Regions from separate parts of the Faecalibacterium sp. An77 genome, predicted to be linked through region 2. Evidence: predicted binding sites of a transcription regulator. Region 2 holds the regulator's gene; the other holds the start of a gene.
The links. Region 2 encodes HrcA, which represses chaperone genes, less so after heat shock. Its sites were predicted from a motif close to TGTTAGCACTCNNNNNNNNNGAGTGCTAACA; they were not measured.
Positions count from the first base shown of each region.

Region 1: a site for HrcA is predicted at 2,338-2,368, ahead of B5G28_RS04320 (Hsp20/alpha crystallin family protein). Genes of this name have one in related genera too.

Region 1 covers NZ_NFHK01000007.1:33,573-49,424, reverse strand. The annotation lists gene B5G28_RS04330 (phosphoribosylaminoimidazolesuccinocarboxamide synthase) at 1-748, shown strand, start outside; gene B5G28_RS04325 (Hsp20/alpha crystallin family protein) at 913-1,377, opposite strand; gene B5G28_RS04320 (Hsp20/alpha crystallin family protein) at 1,748-2,212, opposite strand; gene B5G28_RS04315 (BlaI/MecI/CopY family transcriptional regulator) at 2,472-2,891, opposite strand; gene serC (3-phosphoserine/phosphohydroxythreonine transaminase) at 3,200-4,282, shown strand; gene B5G28_RS04305 (phosphoglycerate dehydrogenase) at 4,307-5,467, shown strand; gene B5G28_RS04300 (UDP-N-acetylmuramoyl-L-alanyl-D-glutamate--2,6-diaminopimelate ligase) at 5,549-7,027, opposite strand; gene B5G28_RS04295 (FtsQ-type POTRA domain-containing protein) at 7,042-8,376, opposite strand; gene murG (undecaprenyldiphospho-muramoylpentapeptide beta-N-acetylglucosaminyltransferase) at 8,634-9,761, opposite strand; gene B5G28_RS04285 (FtsW/RodA/SpoVE family cell cycle protein) at 9,859-11,184, opposite strand; gene B5G28_RS04280 (hypothetical protein) at 11,251-12,276, opposite strand; gene murF (UDP-N-acetylmuramoyl-tripeptide--D-alanyl-D-alanine ligase) at 12,303-13,703, opposite strand; gene B5G28_RS04270 (penicillin-binding protein 2) at 13,838-15,852, opposite strand, start outside.
Region 2 covers NZ_NFHK01000003.1:99,731-115,582, reverse strand. The annotation lists gene dnaJ (molecular chaperone DnaJ) at 20-1,183, opposite strand; gene dnaK (molecular chaperone DnaK) at 1,353-3,185, opposite strand; gene B5G28_RS02405 (nucleotide exchange factor GrpE) at 3,309-3,965, opposite strand; gene hrcA (heat-inducible transcriptional repressor HrcA) at 3,978-5,033, opposite strand; gene B5G28_RS02395 (stage V sporulation T C-terminal domain-containing protein) at 5,225-5,767, opposite strand; gene B5G28_RS02390 (helix-turn-helix transcriptional regulator) at 6,138-6,761, shown strand; gene B5G28_RS02385 (dipeptide epimerase) at 7,264-8,361, opposite strand; gene B5G28_RS02380 (GNAT family protein) at 8,440-8,943, opposite strand; gene B5G28_RS02375 (SufD family Fe-S cluster assembly protein) at 9,172-10,092, opposite strand; gene B5G28_RS02370 (ATP-binding cassette domain-containing protein) at 10,092-10,844, opposite strand; gene B5G28_RS02365 (rhomboid family intramembrane serine protease) at 11,477-12,115, shown strand; gene B5G28_RS02360 (hypothetical protein) at 12,170-13,123, shown strand; gene B5G28_RS02355 (gamma carbonic anhydrase family protein) at 13,372-13,908, opposite strand; gene B5G28_RS02350 (D-alanyl-D-alanine carboxypeptidase family protein) at 14,005-15,303, shown strand; gene B5G28_RS02345 (biotin--[acetyl-CoA-carboxylase] ligase) at 15,413-15,852, opposite strand, start outside.

The DNA of each region.
Region 1 (15,852 bases), on a different contig from region 2:
CACCAAGAAGGGCACCGTCCTGACCCAGATGAGCAAATTCTGGTTCGACTACACCAAGGACCTGCTGCCCAACCACATGATCTCGGTCAACACCGCCGATATGCCCGAGTTCTTCCGTCAGCCCCAGTTCGAGGGCAACAGCATGCTCTGCCGCAAGCTGACCATGCTGCCCATCGAGTGCATCGTCCGCGGCTACATCACCGGCAGCGGCTGGACCAGCTACCAGAAGACCGGCAAGGTCTGCGGCATCACCCTGCCCGAGGGCCTGAAGGAGTCGGACAAGCTGCCCGAGCCCATCTACACCCCCAGCACCAAGGCCGACCTGGGCGACCACGACGAGAACATCTCCTACGAGCAGAGCATCACCGTGCTGGAGAAGCACTTCCCCGGCAAGGGCGAGGAGTACGCCGCCAAGCTGCGTGATTACACCATCGCCCTGTACAAGAAGTGCGCCGACTACGCACTGAGCCGCGGCATCATCATTGCCGACACCAAGTTTGAGTTCGGCCTGGACGAGGCCGGCAACGTGGTGCTGGGCGACGAGATGCTCACCCCCGATTCTTCCCGCTTCTGGCCCCTGGAGGGCTATGAGCCGGGCCACGGCCAGCCCTCTTTCGACAAGCAGTTTGTCCGCGACTGGCTGAAGGCCAATCCCGACAGCGACTACCTGCTGCCCCAGGACGTCATCGACAAGACCATCGACAAGTACCTGGAGGCCTACGAGCTGCTGACCGGCACCAAGCTGTAAGTCTTTAAAAAATGCTCCTCCCCCGCCTGTCCGGCCCCGCGCCGCAGGCGGGTTTTTCTATGCCCGGACGCAGAGGCGCGCCCCCATTCACAGACAACAAAAGCCCCCGGAGGGCTGGATGCCTTCCGGGGGCGGATTGGTTCTTTGGTGGAGCCCTGCGGGCCTTACTCAATGTCGATCAGGTTGCTGTTGGGCTTGGGCAGCTGCTTCTTGACCTCAGGACGGGGCAGGGTGATCTTCAGGACACCGTCCTCAAACTTGGCGTGGATGTCCTCCTTCTTGATCTCCTCGCCCACATAGAAGCTGCGGGTGCAGGTGCCCGAGAGGGTCTCGCGGCGGACGTAACGGCCATTCTGGCCTTCGTTGCCGGTGGTGTGGCTGCGGACGGCCTGGATGGTCAGATAACCGTCCTGCAGCTGCATCTTGACGTTCTCCTTCTTGCAGCCGGGCAGGTCCACATCCATCTCATAGCCGTTCTCGACTTCCTTCACGTCGGTTTTCATCATGTTGGATGCCCGCTTGCCGAAGGTGTTGCGGGTATCGCGGTTCAGCTCCCGCTCCATATCGCTGAAGAACGGATCAAACCAGTCATCGAACAAATTCTCATGAAAAACAGCAGGCAGTAACATAAGTCAAACCTCCTATCACAGCCCTCAGGGGCTGGTATATCATCTGAAATTCTCAGGGCGGGAAGGCCTCTGCCGGGGTTCTTTGGTTTCCCCCGGGGCCCTTCCTCCTGACCACGGCCTTAGTATAGCACGCATTTTTAGCACTGTCAAGCATAGAGTGCTAAAATTAATTCTTTCTTCATAATCCTGTCACATTTTCCGGCAGAGTGCACGCTTTTTCTTTTCTGTACGCTCTTTTTCGCCCAACATCCGCACTCTGTCCAGCGCTTGTGCATTCCTTCCGCTTGCATCTCCGGATACAAAAACGCCCCCGAGAGGCTTTTCGGTCTCTCGGGGGCATTTTGATGCGTTTTCGGAACGCGCCGCCTGGTTACTCAATCTCGATCAGATTCTGCTGGGCGGCGGGCAGCTGCTGCTGGACCTGGGGATGGGGCAGGGAGAATTTCAACACGCCATCCTCAAATTTTGCGTGGATGTCCTCTTTCTTCACATCCTCGCCCACATAGAAGCTGCGGGCGCAGGTGCCGGAGAAGCTCTCCCGGCGGACATAGCGGCCATTCTGGTCGGTCTGGTCGTTGCTGTGGCTGCGGACGGCCTGGATGGTCAGATAGCCGTTTTCCAGCTCCATCTTGACGTCCTCTTTCTTGCAGCCGGGCAGATCCACGGCCACCTCATAGGCGCTGCCGGTGTCCCGGACGTCGGTCTTCATCATGTTCGCGCCGCGCTTGCCAAAAACCTGGTGGGATTCGCGGTTCAGTTCGCGATCCATATCATCGAAGAACGGATCAAACCAATCATCGAAAAGATTCTCATGAAAAACAGCAGGCAGAAGCATAAGTCAAACCTCCAATCAAACAGCCCCGAAACGGGCTGAGCTTTGCTCCCGGCGGAATGGGAACCGGAGGTTGTTTGGATCTCTGGTGCCCTTCCTCCTGAGCACAGCTATACTATAACACGGACTTTTAGCACTGTCAAGCATTGGCTGCTAAAATTCACTTTGTGGACACAGTTTGTTCACATCTCATGCAATCTCTCGCCGTTTTATGCGCTATTCCGTGTTTTGGCTCACTCTGCCCGGGCCGCACCTCACATACTTAGAAAAACGCGTCGTAGCTGTCGTACTCCTCCGCCTGGGCTTTCATCTCCTCGATGACCGCCCCGGCCTGTTCCAGCTGGCTGGGCCCTGCCCCCGACTCGCTGACCAGGGCCCGCACCGCCGCCGCCAGATCCCCGCCGAACAGGGTGTCCAGCCGCTCCCGCATACAATAGACCCCATAGGCCCGCCGGGTGATGGTGGGGGTATAGATATTATAGTTGGCGTTCCGGGTGACCTTCACCCAGCCCTTGGCCTCCAGCCGGCTGAGAAAGGTCAGCAGGGTCCCGTCGGCCCAGCCCTTCTCTTTCAGCTTCCGGCCAATGTCCCGCCGGGAGGCGGGAGCCGCCTCCCAGAGGGCCAAAAGGACCTGTTCCTCCGCCGCTGAAAGCGGTTTGCAGTGCTCCGGTATGCCGTACAACCCAAAATCCCCCTTTTTCTTATCTTTACATTTGTAGTAGTTTTACTCAGTATAGCAGACCTGAGCCCGGGTGACAAGGGGTGTTTTTGGGCCTGGAATGGGCATTTTAGGCCATTCTACTACATTTGTATTTGTTTTTGTCCTTGTATGACACACATTTGTGTGTTCTGCGCTTTCACTGCTTATCTGCACCGGTCTTTTTTGTGCAAAAGAGCTCTTGTTTTTGCCGTCCCAAAACCTTTATACTTTGTACCATCAAACACGCCAACACAGAGCAATCTGAATCATACAGACGGAGGGAATTCATCATGGCAAGAGTTTACAATTTCAGCGCCGGGCCCAGCATGCTGCCTGAGGCAGTCCTGAAAAAGGCACAGGCCGAAATGCTCGACTACCACGGCAGCGGCCAGAGCGTCATGGAGATGAGCCACCGCAGCAAGTGGTTTGACGACATCATCCAGAACACCGAGGCCTCCCTGCGCCGCCTGATGCAGATTCCTGACAACTATAAGGTGGGCTTTTTCCAGGGCGGCGCCACCCAGCAGTTCGCCATGGTGCCCCTGAACTTCATGACCACCGGCAAGGCCGACTACATCGTCACCGGCAACTTCTCCAACCTGGCCGCCAAAGAGGCCGCCAAGTTCGGCGAGGCCCGCATCGTCGCCTCCAGCAAGGACAAGAACTTCACCTACATTCCGGACGTCAAGGCCATCCCCTATAACCCCGACGCCAGCTACATCCACATCTGCCAGAACAACACCATTTTCGGCACCCAGTATGTGGAGATTCCCCAGGTGGAGAACATTCCCCTGGTGGCGGACATGAGCTCGATGATCCTGTCCCGCCCGGTGGATGTGAGCCAGTACGGCTGCATCTACTTCGGCGTTCAGAAGAACGTCGCCCCCGCCGGCATGGCCATCGCCATCATCCGGGAGGATCTGCTGGGCCACGCCGCCGACACCGTCCCCACCATGATGAACTACACCACCATCATCGGCAAGGACAGCATGTACAACACCCCGCCCTGCTGGTGCATCTATATGACCGGCCTGGTGCTGGATTACCTGGAGAACGCAGTGGGCGGCCTGGCCGAGATGCAGAAGATCAACGAGGCCAAAGCCAAGGTCCTGTATGACTATCTGGACAGCCAGGACTTCTACACCAACCCTGTGGAGCACCGCTACCGCAGCACCATGAACGTCACCTTCACCAGCCCCAACCCCGACATGGACAAGAAATTCTGCGCGGAGGCCACCGAGGCAGGCTTTGTCAACCTGAAGGGCCATCGCCTGGTGGGCGGCATGCGCGCCTCCATCTACAACGCGATGCCGGCCGAGGGCATCGACAAGCTGGTCGCCTTTATGGAGACCTTCCGCAAGAACAACGCCTGAGCTTTTCCAGGGAGGAATACACCCATGTTTACGATTCAGACTCTCAACGCCATCAGCCCGGTGGGCCTGGCCAAACTGCCCAAAAACCTGTTTGAGGTGTCGGTGAATGCCGAGGACCCCGAAGGCATTCTGGTGCGGAGCGCCGACCTGCTGAACACCGAGTTCAAGCCCAACCTGCTGGCCATCGCCCGGGCGGGCGCCGGCGTCAACAACATTCCCCTGGACCGCTGCAGTGAGCAGGGCATTGTGGTGTTCAACACCCCCGGCGCCAACGCCAACGCGGTGGCCGAGCTGGTGGTGGGCATGCTGATTGCGGGCAGCCGCAATGTTCCGGCGGCCTCGGCCTGGGCCCAGGGCCTGGCCGGCGACCCCAACCTGAAAAAGGACGTGGAAAAGGGCAAAAAGCAGTTTGTCGGCAACGAAATCTCGGGCAAGGTGCTGGGCGTCATCGGTCTGGGCGCCATCGGTTCCCGGGTGGCCAACTGCGCCATCGAGCTGGGCATGGAGGTTTACGGCTACGACCCCTATATCTCCATCGACGCCGCATGGAACCTGAGCAGCCGCGTGCAGCACTGCGTCAATCTGAACGACATGCTGCCCCTGTGCGACTACCTGACCATCCATGTTCCCTACCTGCCCACCACCAAGGACACCATCAACGCCCAGACCCTGGCTCTGTGCAAGGACGGCGTCAAGGTCCTGAACTACGCCCGGGGCGAGCTGGTGAACAATGCCGCCATGCTGGAAGCTCTGGAGAGCGGCAAAGTGGCCCAGTACATGACCGACTTCCCCGCCGAGGAGCTGCTGAACAATCCCGGCGTCATCTGCACCCCCCACCTGGGCGCCTCCACCCCGGAGGCCGAGGACAACTGCGCCATTATGGCCGCCCAGGAGCTGAGCGACTATCTGCGCAACGGCAACATCACCCACTCGGTGAATATGCCCGACGTCCAGCAGCCCCGCGCCGGCGGCAAGCGGGTCTGCATCATCCACAAGAACGAGCCGGGCGTCATCAGCCAGATCACGGCTCTGACCACCGCCGCCGGCCTGAACATCGAGAACATGGTGAACAAGAGCAAGAAGAACATGGCTTACACCATGCTGGATGTCACCGGTCCCATGGACAACGGTCTGAAAGAAAAGCTGGATGAAATCCCGGCCGTTATCCGGGTTCGCATCCTGTGATAAATCTCACTATCCTCCATTACCCAAAAAAGCCCCCGGGCTGTCTGCACACCGCAGCGGCCCGGGGGTATTTTTATGGGATTATTCCAGCCCGATTTCCTTGGCGTACTCTTCCAGCAGCTCCCGCTCCAGGAAGGGGGTCTTGACGCCCATCCGGTCGCGGTAGGTCTCGTGGCCCTTGCCGATGACGGCAATCAGGTCGCCGGGCTGGGCGTGGTCCACCGCATAGTGGAGGGCGTCCAGACGGTCGGGGATCTCCACAAACTTGGCGTCGGGGTTGCCCTTGACCATGCCCTGACGGATGTCGGCCAGGATGTCCTCCACCTTTTCAAAGCGGTTGTTGTCCTCGGTGAGGATGGAGAAATCCGCCATCTTGGCGCAGATTTCGCCCATGCCGTAGCGGCGCAGTTTGGAGCGGTTGCCGCCGCAGCCGAACACCACCACCAGACGGTGGGGCTGATAGGCCCGCAGGGTGGTCAGCAGGCTCTCGGTGGAGACTTCGTTATGGGCGTAGTCCAGCAGGATGGTGAACTTTTTGCTGATGGGCACCAGCTCCACCCGGCCCTTGACCACACAGCGGGCCAGACCGTCGTGGATGGCCTGGTCGGGCACACCCAGCTCCTTGCCCACCGCCAGGGCGGCCAGGGCGTTGTAGACGCTGAATGCGCCCGGCATATTAACCCGGACGTCCATCTCGTCTTTGCCGCTGACGTGGAAGGTGACGCCCAGGAAGTCGTGGGTCCGCAGCAGCTGGCAGTCCCCGGCCCGGTAGTCGTCCTTCTCCCCCATGCCGTAGGTCACCAGGCGGCAGGTATGGCCCTCCAGCAGGGCCTCGGTGTTGGGGTCGTCGGCATTCACAATGCCCACGTCGCACCGCTGGAACAGTTTGCCCTTCCAGCTGCGGTACTCCTCAAAGCTGGCGTGCTCGCCGGGGCCGATGTGGTCGGGGGAAAGGTTGGTAAAGACGCCCACGTTGTAGTGGATGCCTCCCACACGGTCCATCATCAGGCCCTGGCTGGAAACCTCCATCACCACCGTGTCGCAGCCCGCATCCACAAAGGTGCGGAAAATTTTCTGCAGCTCGTAGCTCTCGGGGGTGGTGTTGGCGGTGTCCTCATGGCGGCCCATGTAGGACACGCCGTTGGTGCCGATCATGCCCACCTTGCGGCCCGCCGCCTCCAGCACGCTGCGGATCATGTGGGCGGTGGTGGTCTTGCCCTTGGTGCCGGTGACGCCGATCATGGTCATCCGGCGGGCCGGGTTGCCAAAGAGGTTGGCGCTCATCCGGGCCATGGCATAGCGGCTGCTGTCCACCTTCAGGACGGTGACCCCGTCCATTCCAGTCAGATCGATGTCGTGCTGGATGACGATGGCCGCCGCGCCCTTGGCGGCGCAGTCGGCGGCAAAGTCATGGCTGTCCCGCTGGGTGCCCACAATGCAGACAAACAGAACGCCGGGGGCGGCCTTCCGGCTGTCATAGACGATATCGGTGATTTCGGTGTCCATGCTGCCCTGGACCAGGGTGCAGGCGACGCCTTCCGTCAATGCAGATAATTTCATAGCGGATTCACTCCTCATTGGTCTGTCCCCTCAGCGGGGGGCTCTGGGGCCGTTCCGTCTCCGGCGGCCTGGTTTTCCGCGGCGGGGTCCGCCGGCTGGGCGGACGGATCTGCCGCCGGGTCTGCACCGGTCTCTCCTGCCGGCACGCCCTCTGCGGCAGTTTCACCGGTCAGGGCGGGGTCTGTGGTTTCGGTGTCCGGTGCAGGCACCTCCTCCGGCACAACATAGCCCGAGGGCAATTCGGGCACGCCCTGGGCAAAGATGGCCTGCAGGGTGCCGTCGGTCTTGACGTGGCTGCAATCCAGCTGACCGGTATCGGTCTCGGCACAGCCCTTGCCCTCTTTGTTCAGCAGCATGTACTCGGCATAGTCCAGTTTATAGTCCAGCTCGTTCAGGGTGCCCAGCAGGACGCTGATCCGGTCCTGATACAGGAAGGCGATCTCCTCCACATCGGCGTATTCGATGCGGGTCACGTCCCCCAGCAGGCCCCGCTCTTCCAGAGCGGTCAGCAGGGTGGTGAGGGCGTCAATCCGCCCATCCTGAGCCAGCGAGGCGCTCTCACTGTCCGCTGCACTGGATGCCTCTGCGGAGTCTGCCCCGCTCAGGGCGGGGTCCGCCAGAGCGTAGGCCAGCTGATCGCCGGGGGTCACGCTCACCGGGTCGCCGCCGTAGAGCACCAGCAGGTCGGGCTGCTGGGTCTCGGTGGACAAAATCTTGAGCCCTGCCGACAGGTTGATCCAGCCGGTGGAGGTCTGCATGGTATAGGCGGGGGTGGCCGGGGTCACCTGCACCACCACGGTGCTGGGATACACCCGCTTGACTTCGATCTGTTCCAGCAGAGGGAAGGTTTTCTCCAGCATGGCGGCCTTTTCGCCGGGGTCAAAGCTGAAGATGTTTTCCTCCACCTGTACTCCCAGGGTCTCCAGAATCTGGCTGCTGGTGTAGGGACCTGCCTCGGTGAGGGTGGCCCCGTCGGGGCCCGCCACCCGGATGGCGTTGATCTTAAACAGCATGGTGACGGTGAGGTAGACGCCCGCCGCCGCCACGCACAGCACCAGGAACACCGCCGTCAGGCGGCGCATCATCCGGCGGCGGCGCAGCATTTTGCGGGTCAGACGGCGACGGCGGCGGCCCTCCCGCCGGGGCGCCGAGGCGGACGGACGGGCCTGTGCGGGCCGCCGGGCTCCATTGGCGCTGCGGACCGGCCGCACCTGCTGGGGACGGGCCCCGTTCCGGGTCCGCTGCTCCCCCGGCCGCTGGCTGGGCCGGGTCTGGCCGGTGGGGAATTCCACCAGGTTATCCTGGCGGCGGGCCCGGGGCGGATGCTCATAAAAGAAGCTGTCCTCCACCCTCTGGTCACTCCCCGCTGCCGGGGCCGGACGCTGTCTGTTCTGCCCCTGCTGGGGCCGCTGCGGGGCGGATCGCCCTGCCGGCCTCCGCCTGCGCTTTTTGGAAGGCATACCGCTCCGCCTCCTTTCCTTCTCGTTCAAAAGCGCAATCCAATCTTTTTGGGGCCCTGCGGTCCGCAGAGGCCCGGGCGCTCCAAGAGAGAGGGCCTGCCGCTTGTGCGGGCAGCTCTCTCCTTGCGGCGCAGTCTTTGTGTTCTTTACGGCTCCCGCACCAGCTTTTGCAGCCGGTCCACAATCCGGTTCAGGCTGTCGTCCACCGACAGGGTGCGGGCGTTGCGGCCCATCCGGGCCAGTCTGGTGTCCTCGGCCAGCAGCTGCCGCACCTCCTCTACCAGCTTTTCGCCGGTCAGGTCTTTCTCCTCAATGACCACCGCTGCGTCCACCTTGGCCAGCTCCAGGGCATTGTAGTACTGGTGATTCTCAGCCACGTTGGGGCTGGGGATCAGGATGGCGGCCCGGCCGGCGGCCTCCAGCTCGGCCAGGGTCAGCGCGCCGGCCCGGCTGATGACCAGGTCCGCCGCCGCCAGCAGTTCGGGCATATTGTCGATGTACTCCCGCACAATCAGGCTGTCCCCCCGGGCAAAGCCCTTCTCCTTTTCCAGGTTGCGGAACAGCTCCACGCCGTACTGGCCGGTGGCGTGGAGGTGCAGGGTATTCAGGTGATTTTTCTGCTCCCAGGCGCACAGGTCGGCCACCACTTCATTGATCCGGCGTGCCCCCAGGCTGCCGCCAAAGGACAGGATCACGGTGCGGTCCCCTGCGTTGAGCTTGGCCCGGGCTTCGTCCCGGCGCTTGGCCCAGTCAAAGACCTCGGGACGGACCGGGTTGCCCACCACGAGGGTCTTGCCGGGTGCGCCCAGACGGTCGGCGCCGGCCTGCACCGCCGCAAAGACCACGTCCACCTCGGGGGCCAGCAGCTTGTTGGTGACGCCGGGGAAGGCGTTCTGTTCATGGATGGCGGTCTTAATCCCCCGCTTGGCCGCCGCACGGACCACCGGGCCCGACACATAGCCGCCGCAGCCGATGACCAGGTCGGGCTTCACCTCATTGAGGATGGCCTTGCAGCGGGGTCCCGAGCGGGCCAGATTCCAGACGGTGACAACATTCCGCCGCAGGTTTTCCAGGGACGGCCGCCGCTGAAAGCCGGTCACCTCGATGTGGTGGAAGGGGTAGCCCGCCTGGGTCACCAGACGGTATTCCATGCCCTCTTTCCGCCCCGCAAAGTGGATCTCGGCGGACGGGTCCGCCGCCCGCAGCGCCCCCGCAATGGCAAGGGCCGGGTTGATATGGCCGGCGGTGCCGCCGGCTGCGATTAATACGCGCATATCCGATTCCTCCTGTCCGGTCTGGCCGGACGATTTCCATGAAAAACCCATCCGCCTGTTTGACGGACGGGAGAAACAGCACAGATGCCGTCCGGACTCACAGCCCGGGCTGATGCCCGGCGGACCGGCGGCCCAGGCCATTCAGAACAATGGGCGGCCGGGCCGATTCCTGACGGATTTTTTCCATTTGCGCAGCGCGGCGGGCTTCCGCAGCCCGGGCGCCGTTGCGGCCGATGTGGATCATGACGCCCATCTCGGCCATCAGAAGCAGCAGACTGGTGCCGCCGGAGGAGAAGAAGGGCAGACTGATGCCGGTGTTGGGCAGGGTGTTGGTGACCACCGCCACATTGCAGAACACCTGCCAGCCCACCTGGGCCATGATGCCCACGCCCACCAGGGTGCTGAACCGGTCCGCGGCCTGGAATGCAATCCAGAAGCCCTGCACCAGCAGCAGCACAAACAGCAGGATGACCACCACAGCGCCCACAAAGCCCAGCTCCTCGCACACCACGCTGAAGATAAAGTCGTTGGTGCACTCAGGCAGCCAGAGCTGTTTTTCCACGCTGTTGCCCAGGCCCAGGCCGGTCAGGCCGCCCGAGCCGATGGCATACAGGCTCTGGAGGGTCTGGTCGGTCATCTTGGTGAGATCCTGGGTCCAGCCGTCCAGACGGGCCTGCAGGTAAGGGATGGAGTCAATATGGGACAGGATACTCTCCAGCAGCAGGATGGCGGCCGCTGCGCCGCCGTAAGTAATGATGCCGCCGCTGCCGTTGAGCAGCAGGATGCTGCCCACGATGGCGCACATCAGGACGATGCCGGACATATGGGGTTCCAGAGCCAGCAGCACAATGATGGGCAGCAGAGGGATCAGCGGGACCATCAGTTCCCGCACCACCTTCTGGTACAGCCACCGGCCAAAGTTCTTTGCCACCCGCCGGGCCCCGGGCTCTCCCTGGAGGACCAGATAGGGGGTGCGGCTGGCCAGATGGGCCGTCAGCAGGATCATCTCGAACTTCACCAGCTCGGAAGCCTGCAAAGTGGGCAGGCCGCGGATGTTGATCCAGCGGCGGCAGCCGTTCAGCGGCTCACAGAACAGCACCAGCACCAGCAGAATCAGGCTGATGATGTAGCCAGCCCAGACAAATTTGCGGATGAACCGCAGGTCGATGTAGGAAAAGAGGAACATAACCCCCATTCCGATGGCGGCGTAGAGGGTCTGGGACTTGATATAGTAGAAGCTGTCCCCCATCCGCAGGTAACCGGTGGTATAGCTGGCGCTGAACAGCATCACCAGCCCAAAAATCACGATCAGGATAAGGGTCGCGAGCCAGCCGATGGTCAGCGGGGTCCACGGCCCGGGGTTGCGCTGAAACACCACCACCGGCCCGTTGGGGTCGGGGCGTCGTCTTCTTGCAACAGCCATAGGAACATCTCTCTTTCGTTGGATTGGATGCCATCCCGCCCGGTCAGGCGGAGACAGGCCGCACACTCAGAGCTGTGCGGTGCGCAGGGCGGCCAGCGTTCCGGCCAGGGCCAGCGCACAGAATACATAGAACACCGTCACCGGGCCGCCCCGCCGACACAGCCAGGCGTCGAAGCTGCCCTCCCGAAAGAGAGGACGCCGCCGCACCCGGCGCCACAGCGCCTGCAGCAGGCCGGCCAGGCCCTCCACCCAGAAGGGCAGGGCCAGCGCCAGGGCGATGTCCGCCCGGCCAATGGACAGGGGGATGCCTCCCACCGCACCGGCCAGGAACATACTTCCCACCGAGCCCGGCAGCAGCCGTGCCGGGTAAAAGTTCCACAGCAGAAAAGCCATCAAAGCCCCTGCCAGGGCTGCAGGCAGCACCGCCAGGGGGAAAAATCCCAGGATGGTCTCGGCTCCCATCAGGCCCAGCATGGCCACAAAGGCCGCGCCGGCCGCCGCGCCGTCGGCGGGGCCGGACATCCGGGCCGACTCGCTGAGAGCCATCAGCATGACCGCCCAGAGGGGGGCTGCCGCGCCGCCCAGCTCCAGATACCCGACGCCGGGCAGGGTCAGGCCGGTGGGCATGGCGCCGTTCAGGTAGAGGGCCGCCACCGTCACCAGGGCGGCCGCCCCTTCCAGAGCCAGCCGGGGCCCCGTCCGCAGGCCCAGCACCTGGCGGGGCCGCAGCCGGGCCAGGTCGTCGGCCAGGCCCGCCGCTCCAAAGAGGAAGCCCGACCCCAACCCCAGCATCAGCCGGCCGGTGAGCCCGCCGCCCAGCAGCTCCGGCTGGACCAGGCAGACCACCACCCAGCCCACGCCCACCGCCGCCAGGGTGCCAATGATAAAGCACAGGCCGCCCATGGTGGGCAGGCCCCTGGGCTCAGGCGGCTCCGGCTGGCGCTCCGATTCCGGCGAATCCGGCTTTGCGCCGGCGCCGGTCTCTTTTTCGGGTGGGACAAGGGCCCGCAGCAGCGGGACCAACAGGTTCCCGACCGCGGTCGTCAGGGCGAATCCCAGCACCGACGCCACGATCAAGGCAAAACGTATCATGCTTTCTATCTCCGATCCGTTGGTTTTCAGTCGCCGTTTTCGCTCTCTGCTCTGGCCTCGGCGTCCTGCAGGGCGCTCAGCTTTTCGATGGCGTTTTCCAGCGCCATCCCGCGGCTGCCCTTAAAGAGGACCGCATCCCCCGGCGCAGCTGCCCGCGCCAGGAAACCGGCAATTTCATCGTAGTTGTTGGCGTGGATGGTCCGCACCCCTTTGGCCGCGGCCACGGTGGCGGTACGGCGGGCCAGGTCGCCGTACGTAATCAGCACGTCAATGTTGCTCTGGGCCACCAGGCGGCCCAGTTCTTCGTGGGCTTCACGGCCATGCTCGCCCAGCTCCAGCATATCCGCCAGCACCGCAAAACGGCGCTTGCAGGGATATTCCTTGAACATCTCCAGGGCGGCCTTCATGCTGTTGGGGTTGGCGTTGTAGCAGTCCTTGATGATCCGCACCCCGTGGCTGTCCAGCATCTGCTGGCGCATCCCGGTCTGGCGGAACTCCTTCATCTGCTTCAGGGCGTCCCGGGGCTCCAGGCCGGCCTGGATGGCGGCGCAGTAGGCCGCCAGGGCGTTGGCCACATTGTGGCGGCCCAGCGCGCTGATGTGGACCATGAAGCAGCCGTTCTCAGCGTCGTCCAGCAGGAAGCTCATGCCGTCGTCCTCCTGCCGGATGGCGGAGGCGTAGACGTCGGCCTCCTGGCTGGTCATGCTGTACCAGACCGGGCGGACGTGGCTGGGCAGCTGGGCCTTGCGCAGGAATTCGTCGTCGTAGTTGAGGATCAGGGGCGCGCCCTCGGGCATCCCCTCACAGATTTCCAGCTTTGCCTTGCAGATATTCTCCTGGCTGCCCAGATTCCCGATGTGGGACAGGCCGATGCAGGTGATGATACCGATATCAGGTTTGGCGCAGCGGGACAGACGGCTGATCTCTCCGGCGTGGTTCATCCCCATCTCGATCACGGCGTATTCGGTGGAGGCGTCGATCCGGAACAGCGTCCGGGGCAGGCCCAGCTCGTTGTTCTGGTTGCCCTCGGTCTTGATGGTGTTGCCCAGGACCGACAGGGCGGTGGCGCAGAATTCCTTGGTGGTGGTCTTGCCCACGCTGCCGGTGACGCCGATCACCTTGGGCGAGAACTGGGTCCGGTAATTGGCGCCCATCTGCATCATGGCCTGATAGCTGTCGGGGCAAAGGATGGTCTTTTCCTCGGGGACTCCCTCAACCGGGTGGTTCAGCACCACCCATGCGGCTCCGTCTGCCAGCGCTTTGGCTGCAAAATTGTGTCCGTCAAAGTGCTCGCCCGGAAACGCCACAAAGACGCATCCCGGCACAACCTCTCGGCTGTCGGTGGTCACCAGGGTGACTTTTTCTTCACCGATCCGTTCCGCAGGCGCCAGGCCTGCCAGGAGGATGTTTGCTGCGATGTGTTCCATATCGTTCTGATCCCCTTTCCTGTTTCATTCTTATCTATATGTATTATAAATATAGCGTACCGCAGTTGGCAAGTAAAGACCTTTTCTTTTCGCTTCGTTTTCACCTCTCGGGGCCTTCGGGCCGGGGCGCGGACTCATCCGCAGGTGATGGTGACGATGGTGCCCAGCTGAACGCTGCTGCCCGGCGCGGCGCTCTGGTTCTGGACCAGGCCTCCGGCGCTGCCCTCCACGGTGCAGTTCAGGCCCGCCGCCAGCAGCATCTGCCGCGCAAAGTCGGCGCTCTTGCCGGTGAGGTCGGGCACCTCTGTGGTCTTGCCGCCCGAGCCGTCGGTGTAGAGGTAGACGGTGGTGCCACTGGGCACGGTGGACCCGGCGGTGGGATACTGCCAGGTGACCGGCGCGGCGGTGTTGTCGGCCTCGCTCTCCACCAGCTGGTGCTTGAGGCCCCGGATGTTCAGGGACACCTGGGCGTTGCTCCACTCGGTGCCGATCAGGTTGGGCACCTTGACGGTGGTGCCGCTGCGGTCGATGCCGTCGGTGGCCAGGCCCAGATAGGGGGCAATCTCACTGATGATATTGCCCACCACCGGCGCGGCCAGAACCGACGAGTAGTCACTGTTGGCGTTGTTGGGGTCGTCCAGCATCACATAGACCAGGATCTCCGGGTCGTCTGCCGGCAGGACCGCCACAAAGGAAGCCGCCTTCTTGTAGTCGCCGTCGGCGCGGCGGTCCATGTTCAGCAGCTCGGAGGTGCCCGACTTGCCGCCGATGCGGTAGCCGGCCACATAGGCACGGTAGCCGCCCACCTGCGTGGTGCCGTCGCCCACCTCATACTCCATGATCTGGCGGATGGTCTCGCTGGCGCTCTCGCTGATGACCTGGCGGCGGACGTTGGCGCCGATCTGCTCCACCACGTTGCCGTTGGCGTCCACAATCTGGTCCACCACGTGGGGGGTCACCAGATAGCCGCCGTTGACCGAGGCCGCAATGGCGGTGCAGACCTGCAGCGGGGTCACCGCCATGGACTGGCCGAAGGCCGAGGAGGCCAGCTCCACTTCGCCCATGTTCTTGTCGGTGTAGTACTGCATGTAGGAGGTCTCATTGGGCAGGTCCACGCCGGTCTGTTCGGTGAAGCCAAAGGCCTTGAAATACTGATAGAAGGACTGGACGCCGATCCGCTGGCCCAGCTGGATAAAGTAGATGTTGCAGCTGTTCTGCAGAGCCAGAGCCAGGTTCTGGACGCCGTGGCTGTGACGACCGGCGCAGTGGTAGGTCTCCTTGGCCACTGCATAGGCGCCGGAGCAGTTGAAGGTGGTGTTGTAGGTGGCGTTGCCCGAATCCAGGCCCATGGCCGCCGTAATCACCTTAAAGACGCTTCCGGGGTAGTACAGCTCGGTGATGTTCTTGTTTTTCCACATGATATCCCGGAAATAGCCCGAGTAGTCGGCCTCCGGGTCCAGGATCTTGTTGCCCTCCTCGTCGGTGATGTAGGAGCCGTCCTCGTTTTTCAGGTAGATACCGTACAGTTCCGGCTCGGCCCGGACCAGTTCCTCCAGATAGGCCTGGTTGGCGGTGTAGTCGTTGGGGTTGTTGGGGTCAAAATCCGGCTTGGAGGCCATGGCCAGGATGCCGCCGGTCTTGACGTCCATCACAATGGCGCAGCCGCGGTTTTCCACCGTGTTGGCGGCGATGGCCTCGTTCAGATACCGCTCCACCACTTCCTGAATGGTGCTGTCCAGGGTCAGGATCATGCTGTTGCCGTCCTTGGCGTCGTAGGTCACCGCGCCGCTGTCGGCGATGGCGTTGCCCCGGGCGTTGCGGATGGTGACGGTGCGGCCGTCGGTGCCGGCCAGCACGTCGTTATAGGACTTTTCCAGACCGTAGAAACCCTCGCCGTCGGCGTTGGTAAAGCCCAGCACCGACGCCGCAAAGGCCCCGTAGGGATAGTTCCGCTGATAGGTGCGGGAGCTGGAAATGGACAGCCGGCCGGTGCCCTTTTTGGCGTTGCGGTCGGAGACGTAGCTCTCGATGGACTCCTTGACGGCGTTGTTCACCTTCTCGGCCAGCACCTGATAGGAGGAATCAATCTTGCTGAGGGCATTGTAAATCTTCTCGTACTGGGCCACATAGGCGTCGGAGGTGGTGTCCA
Region 2 (15,852 bases):
TCTTTGAGATCTTGGGGGATTACTTGTTGAGAATGTCTTTCAGCTTGCGGAAGAAGCCCTTCCGCTTTTCGTAGTTGTCCTCCTTCAGGGTGCCCTCAAACTTCTTCAGGGCCTCCCGCTGGGTCTTGTTCAGCTTCTTGGGGATTTCCACGTCGCACTTGACGTACATATCGCCCCGGCCGCGGCCGTTCAGATACTGAATGCCCTTGCCCCGCAGCCGGAAGGTGGTGCCGCTCTGGGTGCCTTCGGGCAGGTTGTACTCCACCTTGCCGTCGATGGTGGGGACGGTGATGTTGTCGCCCAGAACCGCCTGGCTGAAGGTGATGGGGATGGTGACCCAGACGTCGTAGCCGTCCCGCTGGAACAGGTCGTCGGGCCGGACGGTGACCATCACGATGACATCACCGGCGGGGCCGCCGTTGGTGCCGGCATCGCCCATGCCCCGCAGCGCAATGCTCTGATCGTCGTCAATACCCATGGGGATATTGACCTCCAGAGTCTTTTTGGTGGCCACACGGCCGCTGCCATGGCAGACCTTGCAGGGGGTCTTGATGAGCTTGCCCTTGCCGCCGCAGCGGGTGCAGGGCTGCTGGCTCTGCATCACGCCGAAGGGGGTCCGCTGCTGCTGGACGGTGTAGCCGCGGCCGTTGCAGTCGGGGCACACCTCGGGGGTGGTGCCGGGGGCTGCGCCGGAACCGTTGCACTCGGTACAGGTCTGCTGCCGGGTGATGGTGATGTTCTTCTTGCAGCCGTGGACCGCCTCGTCAAAGCTCAGGGTAATCCGCACCCGGATGTCCTGGCCCTTGCGGGGGGCGTTGGGGTTGGAGCGGGCGCCGCCGCCGGCGAAACCGCCGAAGCCGCCGCCGAAAATATCCCCGAAGATGTCGCCCAGGTCCACCCCGCCAAAGCCGCCGAAACCGCCTGCGCCGCCCTGGCTGGCCGCGTAGTTGGGATCGACGCCCGCAAAGCCGAACTGGTCATAGCGCTTGCGCTTGTCGGGGTCGGACAAGACCTCGTGGGCCTCGTTGATCTCTTTGAATTTTTCCTCGGCGGTCTTGTCGCCGGGGTTGTAGTCCGGGTGGTACTTCAGGGCCAGCTTCCGGTAGGCCTTTTTGATTTCCTCGTCCGTGGCCGTCTTGGACACACCCAGGACCTCGTAATAGTCACGTTTCTCCTGTGCCATTTCCACTCACCTCTCGCCTGCCAGCCGCGCTGGCTCTAAAACCGGCAAATGCCGCCCCGGGGAAAACCGGAGCGGCTTTGCCATGTCCAGGGGCTGCGGCCAGAGGCCGCGCCCTCCTTTCAGCCTGTGCACCCCGCCGGTTTGGCCGGGGTGTCAGTGCATTTTATTCTCAGACTTCCTTGAAGTCGGCGTCCACGACGCCGTCATCGTTGGCCTGGTTGCTGCTGTTGCTGCTGCCAGCATCGGGGCCGGGGTTGGCGCCGGCGGCCTGCTGGGCGGCTGCGGCGGACTGATACATCCGCTCGAACACCTGGCTCAGAGCCTCCTGCTTGGCCTTGATGTCGTCGATGCTGCCGGACTGCAGGGTGTTCTTCAGGTCGGCCAGCTTGCTCTCGGCCTCGCTCTTGACGTCGGCGGGCAGCTTGTCGCCGTTCTCCTTCAGCATCTTCTCAGTCTGGAAGACCATCTGGTCGGCGCCGTTGCGGATGTCCACTTCCTCGCGCTTCTTCTTGTCCTCAGCGGCATACTGCTCGGCTTCCTTGACAGCCTTGTCGATGTCGTCCTTGGACATGTTGGTGGAAGCGGTGATGGTGATGTTCTGCTCCTTGCCGGTGCCCAGGTCCTTGGCGCTGACCTTCACGATGCCGTTGGCGTCGATATCGAAGGTGACCTCAATCTGAGGCACGCCGCGGGGAGCCGGTGCAATGCCGTCCAGGTGGAACACACCCAGGCTCTTGTTGTCGCGGGCAAACTCACGCTCGCCCTGCAGGACGTTGACCTCAACCGAGGGCTGGTTGTCAGCGGCGGTGGAGAAGACCTGGCTCTTGTGGGTGGGGATGGTGGTGTTGCGCTCGATGATCTTGGTGCAGACGCCGCCCAGGGTCTCAATGCCCAGGCTCAGCGGAGTGACGTCCAGCAGCAGCAGGCCCTTGACGTCGCCCTGCAGAACGCCGCCCTGGATGGCAGCGCCCACGGCCACGCACTCGTCGGGGTTGATACCCTTGAAGGGTTCGCAGTTCAGTTCCTTCTTGACGGCGTCGTAGACGGCGGGGATACGGGTGGAGCCGCCCACCATCAGGACCTTCTTCAGGTCGGAAGCGCGCAGGCCGGCGTCAGCCAGAGCCTTGCGGACGGGGGCCATGGTGCGGTCAACCAGATCTGCGGTCAGTTCGTTGAACTTGGCGCGGGTCAGGGTCATATCCAGGTGCTTGGGGCCGGTGGCGTCGGCGGTGATGAAGGGCAGGTTGATCTGGCTGGTCATGGCGCTGGACAGCTCGATCTTGGCCTTCTCAGCGGCCTCCTTCAGGCGCTGGGCAGCCATCTTGTCCTTGCGCAGGTCGATGCCGTTCTCGGTCTGGAAAGCGTCTGCCATCCAGTCGATGATGCGCTGGTCGAAGTCGTCGCCGCCCAGGTGGGTGTCGCCGTTGGTGGACAGAACCTCGGTGACGCCGTCGCCCATCTCAATGATGGAGACGTCGAAGGTGCCGCCACCCAGGTCGTAGACCATGATCTTCTGGTCCTCTTCCTTGTCGATGCCGTAGGCCAGAGATGCGGCGGTGGGCTCGTTGATGATGCGGCGGACGTTCAGGCCGGCGATGGTGCCTGCGTCCTTGGTGGCCTGACGCTGGCTGTCGTTGAAGTATGCGGGAACGGTGATGACGGCCTCGGTGACGGTCTCGCCCAGGTAAGCCTCGGCGTCAGCCTTCAGCTTCTGCAGGATCATAGCGCTGACCTGCTGGGGAGTGTACTCCTTGCCGTCCAGGGTGACCTTCTCGTTGGTGCCCATCTTACGCTTGATGGACGAGACGGTGTTGTCGGGGTTGGTGATGGCCTGGCGCTTTGCCACCTGGCCCACCAGGCGGTCGCCGGTCTTGGTGAAGCCCACCACAGACGGGGTGGTGCGTGCACCTTCCGCATTGGGGATGACGACGGGCTCGCCGCCTTCCATCACGGCAACGCAGCTATTCGTAGTACCAAGGTCGATACCAATAATCTTGCTCATAAAAATGGCTCCTCTCTCAAAGCTCAGCTTGAAATGTTTTTTTGTTGTTTGTTTATCAGTGATCGCAATGTGTTACGGGATTGATTCTATCGGGACTCCCGCCGGGGCGGGAGCTGCGGCAGACTATTCGGCCACCACCACGGTGGCGTGACGGACGATCTTGTCGCCCAGCTTGTAGCCCTTCTGGTAGACGGTGACCACCGTGCCGCTCTCCTGGCCCTCCTGGGCGGGAACCTGCTGCACTGCGTTCATGAAGTTGGGATCGAAGGGCTTGCCCAGCACCTCGATTTCCTCCACCCGCAGGGTCTGGAAGGCTTTGGCGGCCTTATCCAGGGTCATGATGACGCCCTTCTTGTAGTTCTCATCGGTACAGGGGGCGTTGGCGGCCATGTCCAGGGTGTCCAGAATCGGGATGATCTGGTTGACGGCGTAGGAGATGCCGTCGTTGAACTTCTGGTCGGCCTCCCGGGTGGAACGCTTGCGGTAGTTGTCGTACTCGGCAGCCACCCGCAGCAGCTGATCCTTGGCCTGGGCGGCTGCCTTCTCGGCGGCGTCCAGCTTGGCCTTCAGGGCCTCGGTGTCCCGGTTCTTTTTGCCGAACCAGCCGTCTTTCTTTTTGGGCTCCTCTTTGGAGCTGTCGGTTTCGGCCGCAGGGGCGGTATCCTCTGCGCCGGGAGCGGCGGCTTCCTGGGCCGCTGCCTCCTCGCCCACCGGCTGCTGATCGGTCTGCTGGGATGCAGAAGTCTCAGCCTCGGGGGCCTTCTTGGTTTCTTCGCTCATCTGCGCGCCTCCTTATGCTTTACGGCCTGCCCGGGGTACGGCGGCCTGGGGTGTATCTTTTCGTTTGCCGGCCATGCCTTCGCCCAGTTCGTCGGCAAAGGCTTCCAGCAGCGGGATGACTTTACTAAAGGGCATCCGGGTGGGGCCGATGAGGGCCACCGAGCCGTACAGGCCGCCGCCCACCAGATACCGGCAGCTGACCACCGACAGACCCGGGATGCGGGGCTCCATGTCCTCGCCCAGCAGGACGCTGGTGCTCTCGGCGGGGGCCGCAATGATGCGGGCCGCCGCGGCCTCGTCGTTCAGGAGGGACAGGACCGTCTGGACCTTGCCCTCCAGCTGGGGCCAGTTGAGCAGGAAGGGCTCGCCGCCCAGGTAAACCCGGGGGGTGGCGGATTCCTGCAGGATGGCCGCCGCGGCGCTGATGACCGGCACCAGAGACGGGCTGATCTGGCTGCAAAGTTCCGCCAGCGCCCGGCGGGACAGGTCCACCGCCGCCACAAAGGTCAGATTGTGATTCAGCAGAGCGGCCAGCTCGGCGGCCTTCTCACGGGTGAGGCCGTCCCGGACCCGGGCCACCCGGGTTCGGACATAGCCGGCGGAAGTGACCGCCAGCACCGCCGCAGCGCTGCGGCCCACCTGCACCACCTCGAAGTGTGCTACGCACAAATCCTCGGCGCAGGGGGTGCTGATGGCGGCGGTGTAGCCGCTCATCTGGGCCAGGGCCTTGACGGCGCCCTGGGCCAGCCGGTCGGGTTCGTGGTCCAGGCTGGCAAAGACGCTGTCCACTCTGGAGCGGGTGACCCGATCCAGGGGCTGGGTGTCGTCCAGCAGATGGTCCAGATAGTACCGGTAGCCCTTGGCACTGGGTACCCGGCCTGCGCTGGTGTGGGGCTGCTCCAGCAGTCCCAGCCGCGTCAGGGCCGCCATCTCGTTGCGCAGTGTCGCGCTGGACACCGCCATATCGAAGTAGTTGGCAAGGACGCTGCTGCCGACTGGCTCGCCTTCTACGCTGTAGAGGGATACGATGGCCTGCAGCACACGCTGCTTGCGCTCATCCATTGCCATGCTGTCCTGCCTCCTTGCTTTTGCTGGTTTGTTTAGCACTCTTTTGTTCTGAGTGCTAAGTTTATTATATGCAAATCCGCGGCGGTGTCAAGGGGGTGGGAAAAAAGTTTTCAATTCTGTCATAAACTCCAGCAAAAAAGGCTGTGCACCCGGCGGACGGGCACACAGCCTGGGGAGGATGGGCGCGCAGCTCACTCCTCCATCTGCTTGGCAAGGAAGGCGGCAGCCACCGAGACGGCCTTCTGGTGGGCGGCGTCGGGTTTTTCGGTGCGGTCGTCGGTGAGAAGGCCCACCGAACCGGTGACATCGCCGGCGGCCACAATGGGCCAGGCGCAGAGGATGGCCCGGTCCGAGCCCTCACAGGGGAGGACGGCCTGTTCGGGCACGCCCTCGCTGAGGTAGGGCTTGCGGCTTTCCATCAGCTTTTCCAGAGGCTGGCTGATGCTGCGGTCGGCGATTTCCCGCTTGCCGGCGCCGCTGACGGCGATGATGTGGTCCCGGTCCGAGACAAAAGCGGTCAGGGCGAAACTCTTGTTCAGCACGTCGGTGTACTGGCTGGCGGTGCTGTGGAGCTCGCCGATGGGCGAATACTTTTTAAAGATGACCTCGCCGTCGCCGGTGGTGAAGATTTCCAGAGGATCGCCGCGGCGGATGCGCTGAGTGCGGCGGATCTCCTTGGGGATGACCACGCGGCCCAGCTCATCAATACGGCGCACAATGCCGGTTGCTTTCATGATCTTTTCCTCGCTTTCCTGTTGGTTGGGTTCTGCTGGATAGTATTTGTCATTGGGTGGGAATTATACAGGCTGGGGCAAACACAGGCAGGATGTCCGGCGGATGAAAGAGGACCCGCTGCCCGGGAGGGGCCGCGTCTCCTCTCCGGCTCTGTTCCGGAAAAGAAAAGGCGCGGGCAGGTGGAAACGCCGCTTTCGCGGTGGTACAATGAAATCGGATGGAAAACGACCGATCGGGGCTTGTATTTTGCGCTTTTTTGCCTGTGAAAGGCCGCGTAACGGCCGGTTGACACATTGCCACGCCGGCGTGGTGGCGATGCAACCGCATATTCTGCTAAAATGATTCCAGAAAAAGAAAGGAGAGACGGCCATGAACCTGGCGGACAGAATCCAATCCTTAAGGAAAGCAAAAGGGATATCCCAGGAAGAGCTGGCGGAACACGTCGGCGTTTCCAGGCAGGCGGTTTCCAAATGGGAGAGCGGACAAAGCACGCCCGATTTGGAAAAAATCATCACCATGAGCGACTTTTTTGAAGTGACGACCGACTATCTTCTGAAAGGCATCCAACCGGCGGCCAACGACAAAGACGAAAAAACCAGAGAGCTGGCAAGCAGAATCCTCTATATTGCATCCACCGCGCTGATTGTCATTGGATTGCTGTGCGCCTTTGGCGGATGGTATGAACTACAGACCATGGAAACCGTCTGGGGCTCCATGATGATTCAGGTGGTCGGGCTGGCCGGCTATTTTATAGGGAGGCTGCTGTCGGCGGCAAAAGCGCCGTTTTATGTGCATTGGCTCAACCTGATGGGCATTGCCTTTATGCCGGTTTCGATGATTACGGGAGCCCTTTCCATCCTTGTTTTCCGGCAAGGGTGGGTTGCCCCCTATCCCAGCGGGATCTTTCACGATTTCCTTTTTGGGGTGGTGTCTTTGGGGCTGGCCGCGGGAAGCTATGTCCTCCTGAAAAAGAGGGAGCGGGATTCCCGGTGACAAAGGGGGATGAAAAGGAATAGCAAAGCCCGACGGGCCAGTCAACGGTCAAGATGAACGGCGCATACGCGCCGCCGTTGACAGGCCCGTCTGCCTTTGCTGGCTGACCCATAAGGGGCGACAGCAAAAACTGCTGTCGCCTCGCATGATGATGAAAGGGTACATGAGGCACAGAACGGACTACGTTTCCTCTGCTGGGGATGCGGGCTGCGGACTATATAAGGTATAATAAAAATCCCCGCCCCAAAGGAGGCGAGGATTTTGTTTTTATAGCAGGCTTGTGCAGGCGAAAGACCTGACCGGGGAATGGGATGGTGTGCGCGTACGGTCTCCCCTGTTCAGGCCAATCAATTCATAGAATAAATTATGGAACCCAGGCTTGATAAAGCGTTGCATCGCACCCGGGCACAGCCCGAACGTAACGAGCGAGCCGGGGCGAAACGGCCCCGCGGAACTGTCGGAGACCCGGAAAGTGTATGGTACACATTGAAAAGCTTTTTGCCTACTTTTTCTCGAAAAAGTAGGAGGGGTCGATGCCGTGGATGCCGAGGCCGGGATCGTCCGAGACGGTGATGAGGCGTTCGTCGAAACGTGCGCCGCCCTGAATGGGATCTACGCTGCACAGGACCGGGCCGTCCAGATCCACCCGGGTGATGATGCTCCGGGCACAGGCCAGCTCTACGGCGGCGTTGACGGCGATTTTCGCCTCCAGCATGCAGCCGATCATGCACTCGACTCCGTAGACTTCCGCCGCTGCAGCAATCCGCAGGGCGTTGGTGATGCCGCCGCATTTCATCAGCTTGATGTTGATGTAGTCTGCTGCGCGGTTCTGGAAAATCTTCATGGCGTCTGCCGGGGAGAATACGCTCTCGTCCGCCATCACCGGCACCCAGCTGTTCCGGGTGACGTAGGCCAGACCTTCCAGGTCGGCTGCCGGCACCGGCTGCTCCACCAGCTCCAGGGCCAGGCCCTTGTCCTGCATCTCGTTCAGGATGCGCACCGCCTGCCGCGGCGTCCAGGCCTGGTTGGCGTCAATGCGGATGCAGACGTCGTCCCCTACCGCCTTCCGGACGGCTGCCAGCCGGGCGGTGTCCAGGGCCGGGTCGGCCCCGACTTTTACTTTCAGACAGTCGTAGCCCCGGGCTACCGCGTCCAGGGCGTCCCGGGCCATCTCCTCAGGCGGGTTGACGCTGATGGTGATGTCGGTCACCAGGGTGCGGCGCGCGCCCCCCAGCAGCTTGTGCACCGGAATGTGATGCAGCTGGCCGTACAGGTCCCACAGGGCCATGTCCACCGCCGCTTTGGCACTGGTGTTGTGGACGCCGGCCTTCTGGACCCGGGCGGTCAGGGCCTCGAAATCGTCCACTTCCTGGTTCAGGATCACCGGGGCGATCAGCTCCCGGATGGCGCCCATGATTCCCCCGGCGGTGTCGCCGGTGATGGGGCCGGTGGGGGGCGCTTCGCCGTAGCCGATGGCTCCGGTGTCGGTGTGGAGCTCCACCACAATGTCCTCGACGCTGTTCACCGTCCGCAGCGCGGTCTTGAAGGGCACCCGCAGGGGTACCGACAGCCGGCCCAGACGTACCTGTGTGATCTTCATAAGGATTCCCCCTCTTTTCACCAAAAAGGGGACGGCAGCCCGCCGTCCCCCGTGTACAAATCCTTTGGTTTGACCCGCTCACTCCCGCAGGGACTGGCGGATGCCCAGTTTCTGGTAGGCAATGCGGGGCGACCCGTCCGCCACATGGATGATGCCGCAGCGGGAGAACCCGTTGGTCTCCAGCACGTGCTGCATGATCTTGTTGTCGGCGTGGGTGTCGGCCCGAAGGCTCTCGCAGTGCTCCAGACACCAGTCGATGACCAGACGGGCGATGCCGCTGCGGTGGCCGGCGGATGCCAGCCGGTGCAGGGTGCCGTAGGGCCCGTTGCTGAGCCACTCTCCGTCCTCGATCACTTTATAAGTAGGGTCTTCGCCCAGAACAAAGGCAAAGACTGCTTCCAGCTCTCCGTTGATGACACAGACGAACAACCGGTTGGACAAGATGTCCTCCTCGATCAGTTCACGCGAGGGGTAATGATCCCCCCACTGGGTCGGGTTCCCGTTCTCGGCCATGAACGCCTGGGCCCGGGCGTAAACCTCCATAATCTGATCCAGCTCAAACCGATTTGCTCCACGAAACATGAATCCTCCACCTTCTCTGTCAAACTTGGGGTTGCGTAAGTCGATTCCCTCTCCTGCCTTGCCGGGGGCCAAACGGATGCCGTGCCCGCCGGCGATAGATTCAGTATACTACATTTTTACTGAAAATTCTATATTTTTATGTCAAAAGTTGGACAGAAGCGAAGGAAAGGCCCAGCATCGCCGTTTTTGGGGCGGCGGTCCCCGCAGAGAAAGTTTCCGGCCCGGACCTTACTTCAGGAAGCCCTGGATGATCTGCTCCTCGGCTTCCTCCTCGGTGAGGCCGAGGGTCAGCAGCTTGGTGATCTGGTCGCCGGCGATCTTGCCGATGGCGGCCTCGTGGATCAGGGCAGCGTCCAGGTCGTTGGCGTCCAGCTGGGGCACGGCCAGGACCCGGGCGTGGTCCATGATGATGGCGTCGCACTCGGAATGGCCCGAGCAGGGTGCGTTGCCGGTGATGAGGGCGTCGAACTTCTGATAGGAGCGGTCCCGGGCCACCGAACGGGACACCACATCGGCGCTGGAACCAGCGCCGTTCAGGGTCACCTCGTAGCCGCTGACCGCCACCTGGCGGCCGTGGGTCATCAGGCGCTCACGGACCACCAGACGGGCGCCGGCGGCCAGATCGGCCACCGTCTTGCGGTTGGTGGAGTCCACGCCCTTGATCTGGACCATCTCCATCTCCATGGAGCCGCCCTCGTCCAGATGCACCTCGGTGACAGGGTTGAGAATCCGCATGCCCAGGCCGTCGCCCTGGCCGTAGTGCTTCTCCACATAGCGGATGTGGGCGTTCTTGCCCACAAAGAACCGGTGGATGCCGTCGTGCTCCGAATCCTGGTTGCCGCAGTTGTCAATGCCGCAGCCCGCCACGATCAGCACGTCGCAGTCGTCCCCGATGAAAAAGTCGTTGTAGACCGTCTCCTTCAGGCCGCTCTCGCTGAGCACCACCGGAATGTGGACGCTCTCGTGCTTGGTGCCCGGCTTGATGTGAATGTCAATGCCGGTGCCGTCGTCCTTGGGGGTGATGTCGATGTTGGCCGTGCAGTTGCGGGCCACGGCCTGGCCGTTGGCGCGGATGTTGTAGGCGCCTTCGGGTATGGTGTGCAGATCGGCCACCTCGGCCAGAATCTGCTTCTGAATGTTGTCCAGCATTATGCGTCTCTGCCTCCCTGTTCCAGTGCGCTGCAGGCGGTGACGGCGGAGGTGGTGCCCAGCAGGCCGGGCAGAATCTCTGCCCGGGGGCCGTGCTGGGTGACCTTGCCGGCCGCCAGCACCACGATTTCATCGGCGATGTTCAGGATGCGTTCCTGGTGCGAGATGACCACGATGGAGCCGTCGGTATTCTTCTGCTGCATCCGCTCAAAGACCTGGATCAGGTTCTGGAAGCTCCACAGATCGATGCCGGCCTCCGGCTCGTCAAACACCGACAGCTTCTGGCCCCGGGCCAGGACGGTGGCGATCTCGATCCGCTTCAGCTCGCCGCCCGACAGGCTGGCGTTGACCTCGCGGTTGACATAATCCTTGGCGCACAGGCCCACCTCGGACAGGTAGGCGCAGGCGTCGCCAATGCTCAGGGGCCGGTCCTTGCCTGCGGCAATCCGCAGCAGGTCCAGCACCTGGATGCCCTTAAACCGGACCGGCTGCTGGAAGGCATAGCTGATGCCCCGGGCGGCGCGGTCGGTGATGCTCATATGGGTGATGTCCTCTCCGTCAAAGAGGATGCGGCCGGACGTGGGCTGCTCGATGCCGGCGATCAGCTTGGCCAGGGTGGACTTGCCGCCGCCGTTGGGGCCGGTGATGGCCACAAATGCCCCGTCGGGAATGGTGAGAGAGATATCCCGGATGATCTCTTTTTGACCTGTTTCGCCCGGGACATCAAAAGATATATGCTCGAGTTCCAGCATGGAATGACACCTCGTTGAAGCTGCGCCTTCTGGGTGCAGAAGGCTCGTGTTGAATTTGGTTTGCTTGGAGGGAGTATGGCCCGCTGGACGGGCCTTTCAACCTCGCAAGGGAATTATACCTGAAAAGGCAGATGGTGTCAATCCTATAATTTAACTAGGAAATAAAAAGTCTGTGTTAAAAAAGGGAAAAGTTTTCCACGGCCTCCCAAAGATTCCTGTTCAGGGGCCCATGTTGAAAAGTGTGATTTTTCCTATTCCGAATCGGAAAACCTGGGAAGAAGATAGGATTTGGCGGATTTTGAATGAAATAGAATTTGACGGTCAAACTTACAAAATTTCAGCAAAAGAAGGGTGAATGATGGGCGCAAAGGGGTGAAAAAGGGGGCTGTGGTTTACCTCATGTATAAACGGATGGAAAGTGGAGTTGTTGAAAACTCCGTTGAAAGAGTGGAAAAGAGGCGGAAAATTCCTCCCGCTGCCAGTAAAAACGGTGGAAAACCCGGTGGAAAGAGTGAAAAACTCCCCGCCCGGTTGAATGGCCCGCCCAAACATGATACAATAAAAGCCAACCGTGGCCCCGGGTCCAAAAGGACGCAGGGCCGCATATCCTACAGGTCAATGGGAGGCGTACTATGAACTGGTTGACCAAGCTTGAGCGGAAATTTGGCCGCTACTGCATTCCGAACCTGATTGCGTTCCTGGTGGGCGGTCAGATTGTCGTCTATGCGGTGGAATTGTTTGTGAACCGCTATATCACCTATTATCTGATGCTGAACCGGTCGGCCCTGTTTGCGGGGGAGATCTGGCGGCTGGTGACCTTTTTGTTTGTGCCCTTCTCCTCGGGCAGCATTTTGAACTTTGTGATTGCGGCCTACTTTTTGTGGTTTGTGGGGTCGGCGCTGGAAGCGGCCTGGGGGGACTTCCGGTTCAATCTGTATATATTGGCGGGGATGCTGGGGGCGATCCTGGCCTGCCTGGTCACCGGCAGCGCCGACACCTACTGTCTGGAGCTGTCGCTGCTGCTGGCCTTTGCCATCCTCTACCCCGACATGCAGGTGCTGCTGTTCTTCTTTATTCCTTTGAAGGTAAAGTACCTGGGCATTTTTGCGGGAGCCATCTGGGTGCTCAGCTTTTTGTCGGTGGGCTGGATGGGCAAGCTCAACTATCTGCTGTCCATGGCGGGCTTTGCGCTGTTCTTTGCGCCGGTGGTGTGGTCCAATATCCGGGCCTGGTATCGCCGGGAGCAGTGGCGGAGAATGAACCGGCGGTAAGCTTTTCACAGGAAGTCAACCAAAACGGAACACAACAAGGAGGCTGTGGAACGGATGCTGGAGCGTCTTGCGGGCAATGAGGCCCTGAAACAGGAAGTGGGCCGGATGCTGGAGAACCGGCGTCTGAGCCACAGCCTGCTGCTGATCGGCGAGGAAGGGCTGGGCACCGGGTTTGCGGCCCGGTGCATCGCCGCGGATTATCTCTACCCGGCGGGAGGCCCCGCCGCCGAGGCCCTTCTGCGGGGGGAGTGCTGTAAGGCGGTGGCCAAGGCCGGCGACCGCTCCAGCGGCCATGTGGAGACCGGCGTGGTCCGGGAAGCCATCTCGGTGGAAGGGATGGGCAGCGGCGGCCGGTACCTGGTGGGTCAGGTCACCGCCATGCGGAGCGAGATTTTCAACACCAGCCTGTCGGCCGAGGGCCGGGCGGTGCTGCTGTACCATACCGAGCGGATGAACGGCGAGTCGGCCAACGCTCTGTTGAAGGTGATGGAGGAGCCTCCCGAGGGGGTGCTGTTCATTTTGACGGCCCAGTCCCTGGCGGGGGTGCTGCCCACCATCCGCAGTCGGTGCGTCAGTTTTGCCCTGGCGCCGGTACCGGTGAAGGAGTGCGCCGCCTTCTGCGCCCAGCGGGGCGTGGACAAAAAAACCGCCGCCCGGCTGTCCGACCTCTTTGAGGGGCGGATCGGCGCGGTGCTGGCGGCGGCACAGGACCCGGCCCGGCGCAAACAGCTGGAGGCCGCCGAGGCCCTGGCCAAAGCGGCGGCCGCCTCGGACAACTACGCCGCCTCGGTGCTGCTGGCGGGCTATGAAAAGGATAAGGCGGGGGCAGCGGCCCTCCTGCGGGATTTCTGCGCCTATGGGGCGGCGGGCCTGCGGGGCAGCAGCCTGACCCCCCTGACAGGACAAAAGGCGGCCCGTGCCATCCAGATGGCGGATGAGGCCATCGGACAGCTGGAACGCCAGGTAAATGTGAAAATTGTGCTGCAGGTCCTGGGGGCGGGGTTCTGACCCGCCCGGCCCGGCAGTTTTTCCCTGAAATGCACAGAACCCCCGAACAGGCGCTTGCGGTACACCTGGACGAGGGTTCTGTGTGGGGTATTACTTTGGGTGTGAGGAGGAATCATGTGCAAGTCAGCGGTTGCGGCCCCGCTGGCTTGTGATTGTAGTATACCCAGTTTTTGCGTGAAAATGGTTACAAAGCTGTGAAGAAACTGTAAAAAGGTCCGAGCCCCTTTTGTGAGGCGCAAAAACCCGCATCATTCCTCATTTTTCGCGTTTTGTAAAAGGATGGCTGCGGCGTGCTGGGCCCCCAGCCGGGCATAGGCTTCGGCGTTGGCCCGGGAGGCGGCCAGCTGCTGGGGGCTGATCTCTTTCACCACCCGGGCGGGCACCCCCACCGCCACCGAGTAGTCGGGGATTTCCTTGCCCTCCGGCACCAGGGCCCCCGCCCCGATGATGCAGCCCTTGCCCACCTTGCAGCCGTTCAACAGGGTAGCATGCATCCCGATGAGGGAGCCCTCCCCCACCTCGGCCCCGTGGACGATGGCCCCGTGGCCCACCGTCACATCCCGGTGGAGATAAATCCGGGTGCCGGAGTCGCAGTGCAGGACGGCGTTGTCCTGCACGTTGGCGTTTTCGCCCACATAGATGGAACCCTCGTCCCCCCGCAGTACGGCGCCGTACCAGACGGTGGAGCCGGGGGCCAGGGTCACATCCCCCACCACCGCGGCGCTGTCGGCCACAAAGGCCGCGCCCTCATCCCGGGGCGTTTTTCCACAGACAGAAGCGAACATTGTCAAAAACCACCTTTCTCTTTTGCTGGTTTTGTGGTATCTTTGTAAGGAAATCAAAAAATGGCGCGTTTGTCCCGCTCCAAAGGAGGCCTGTTCATGAATAAACTTCTCCGCCCGGTGCTGCGCCGGGCTGCCGCCCTGACGGCGGTGCTGGTGCTGGCCGTCTGGCTGGCCCTGCCCGGCATGGCGGCCTACCCCATGCCCATCCAGACCACCTACCCCGACGAGTCGGTCTATCTGTTTGATCTGGACACCGGCAAGACCATCCTGGAGCAGAACGCCGACCAGTCCCGCTATGTGGCCAGCCTCACCAAAATGATGACGGCCCTGCTGTATCTGGAGAGCGGCCTGGACCTGCAGGCGGAAATCACCATTCCCACCTCCCTGACCCAGGAGTTCACCGACATCCAGAACGCCAACGGCACCACCATCGGCCTGCGCACCGGCGAGACGGTGCGGCGGATTGACCTGCTGTACGGGCTGCTGGTGGCCAGCGCCAACGACGCGGCCAGCGTCATTGCCAGCGACGTCTGCAACGGGGACCTGACCGCCTTTGTGGCCAAGATGAACGCCCGGGCGGCGGAGCTGGGCTGCACCAACACCAATTTCACCTGCGTACATGGCCTGTACGACTACGGCAACGTCTCCACGGCCCAGGACCTGGCCAAGATTGCGGCCGCCTGCTACGCCAATGAGACCTACATGGAAATCGCCCAGACGGTGACCTATACCCTCCCCGCCACCAACCTCCACGCCAACGAGCGGGAGATCACCACCACCAACCTGATGCTGGACACGGAATACGCCTATTACCGGGACTACATCCGGGGCATGAAAACCGGCTTCACCACCCTGGCCGGGCGGTGCTATGTGACCTTTGCCCAGAAGGACGGCCACACCTACGGCCTGGTGGTGCTGGGGTCGGATATGGACAATATTTATCGGGAGTGCGCCGAAATCCTGGACTGGACCTTTGCCACCTTCCGGGACCGTCAGCTCACCGACACCCAGACCATGCTGACCACCGTTCCCCTGACCCAGTGCCGGACCCAGCCCGAGGTGGAGCTGTACGCCGCCAACGCGGTGAACGGCTACGGCCATCCCGACGATGAGGTCACCTACACCTTCGACCTGCCCGAGAGCATCCGGGCCACCGTGAAAAACGGTCAGGTGGTGGGCACCGCCACCGTCTGGCTGGACGGCTATGAGGTGGGCACGGTGGATCTGGTGACCCATCAGGAATACGTCTCGGACTTCCGCACCGACGGCATCGCCACCCTCAAGCTGTTGCCGGCCCTGCTGGTGATCCTGCTGGTGCTGGCTCTGCTGAGCGTTCTCACCGGCGGCGGGCCCGGCCTGTTCCGCCGCAGAGGACGCCGGAGACGCCGCCGCTGATCCTGCCCCTGCATCAAACGTCTGCAAATATCTCCGGCCCGGAGGTGCAATGCACGCCGGGCCGGTTGTTTTTTGCTCTTTGGTTTACAAATGGGATAAAATACAGCCCTTATACATGGCCATAGATGCCGCTCACCGAGACTTCCCCGGTGAAAATATGTTCCTGGCCGGCGTCGGTGCGGACGATCAGACGGCCGTCGTCGTCGATGGCCACAGCGGTTCCCTCGCCGGCGCCGCCCGGCTGGTCAAAGGTGACCCGGCGGCCCAGATTGACGCAGGCGGCGGCGTATTCCTCCCGGTAGGGGGCAAAGCCGTCGGGACCGAAGGTGTACAGCTCCCGGTCAAAGCCGAAATCGGTGAGGCCTTCGGCCAGCCAGGATGGATCGTTTTCCAGGTCTACCTTGGCCCCCTGCAGCAGCAGAGAGGTGCCGTAGGGCAGCCCGGCGGCATCAAAATAGCTCTGGGGCTGGGCCAGGTTGATGCCGATGCCGCACAGATAGGCCCGGCCCTCCTGGTTGGTGCCGTAGGGCACCGACTCGCAGAGGATGC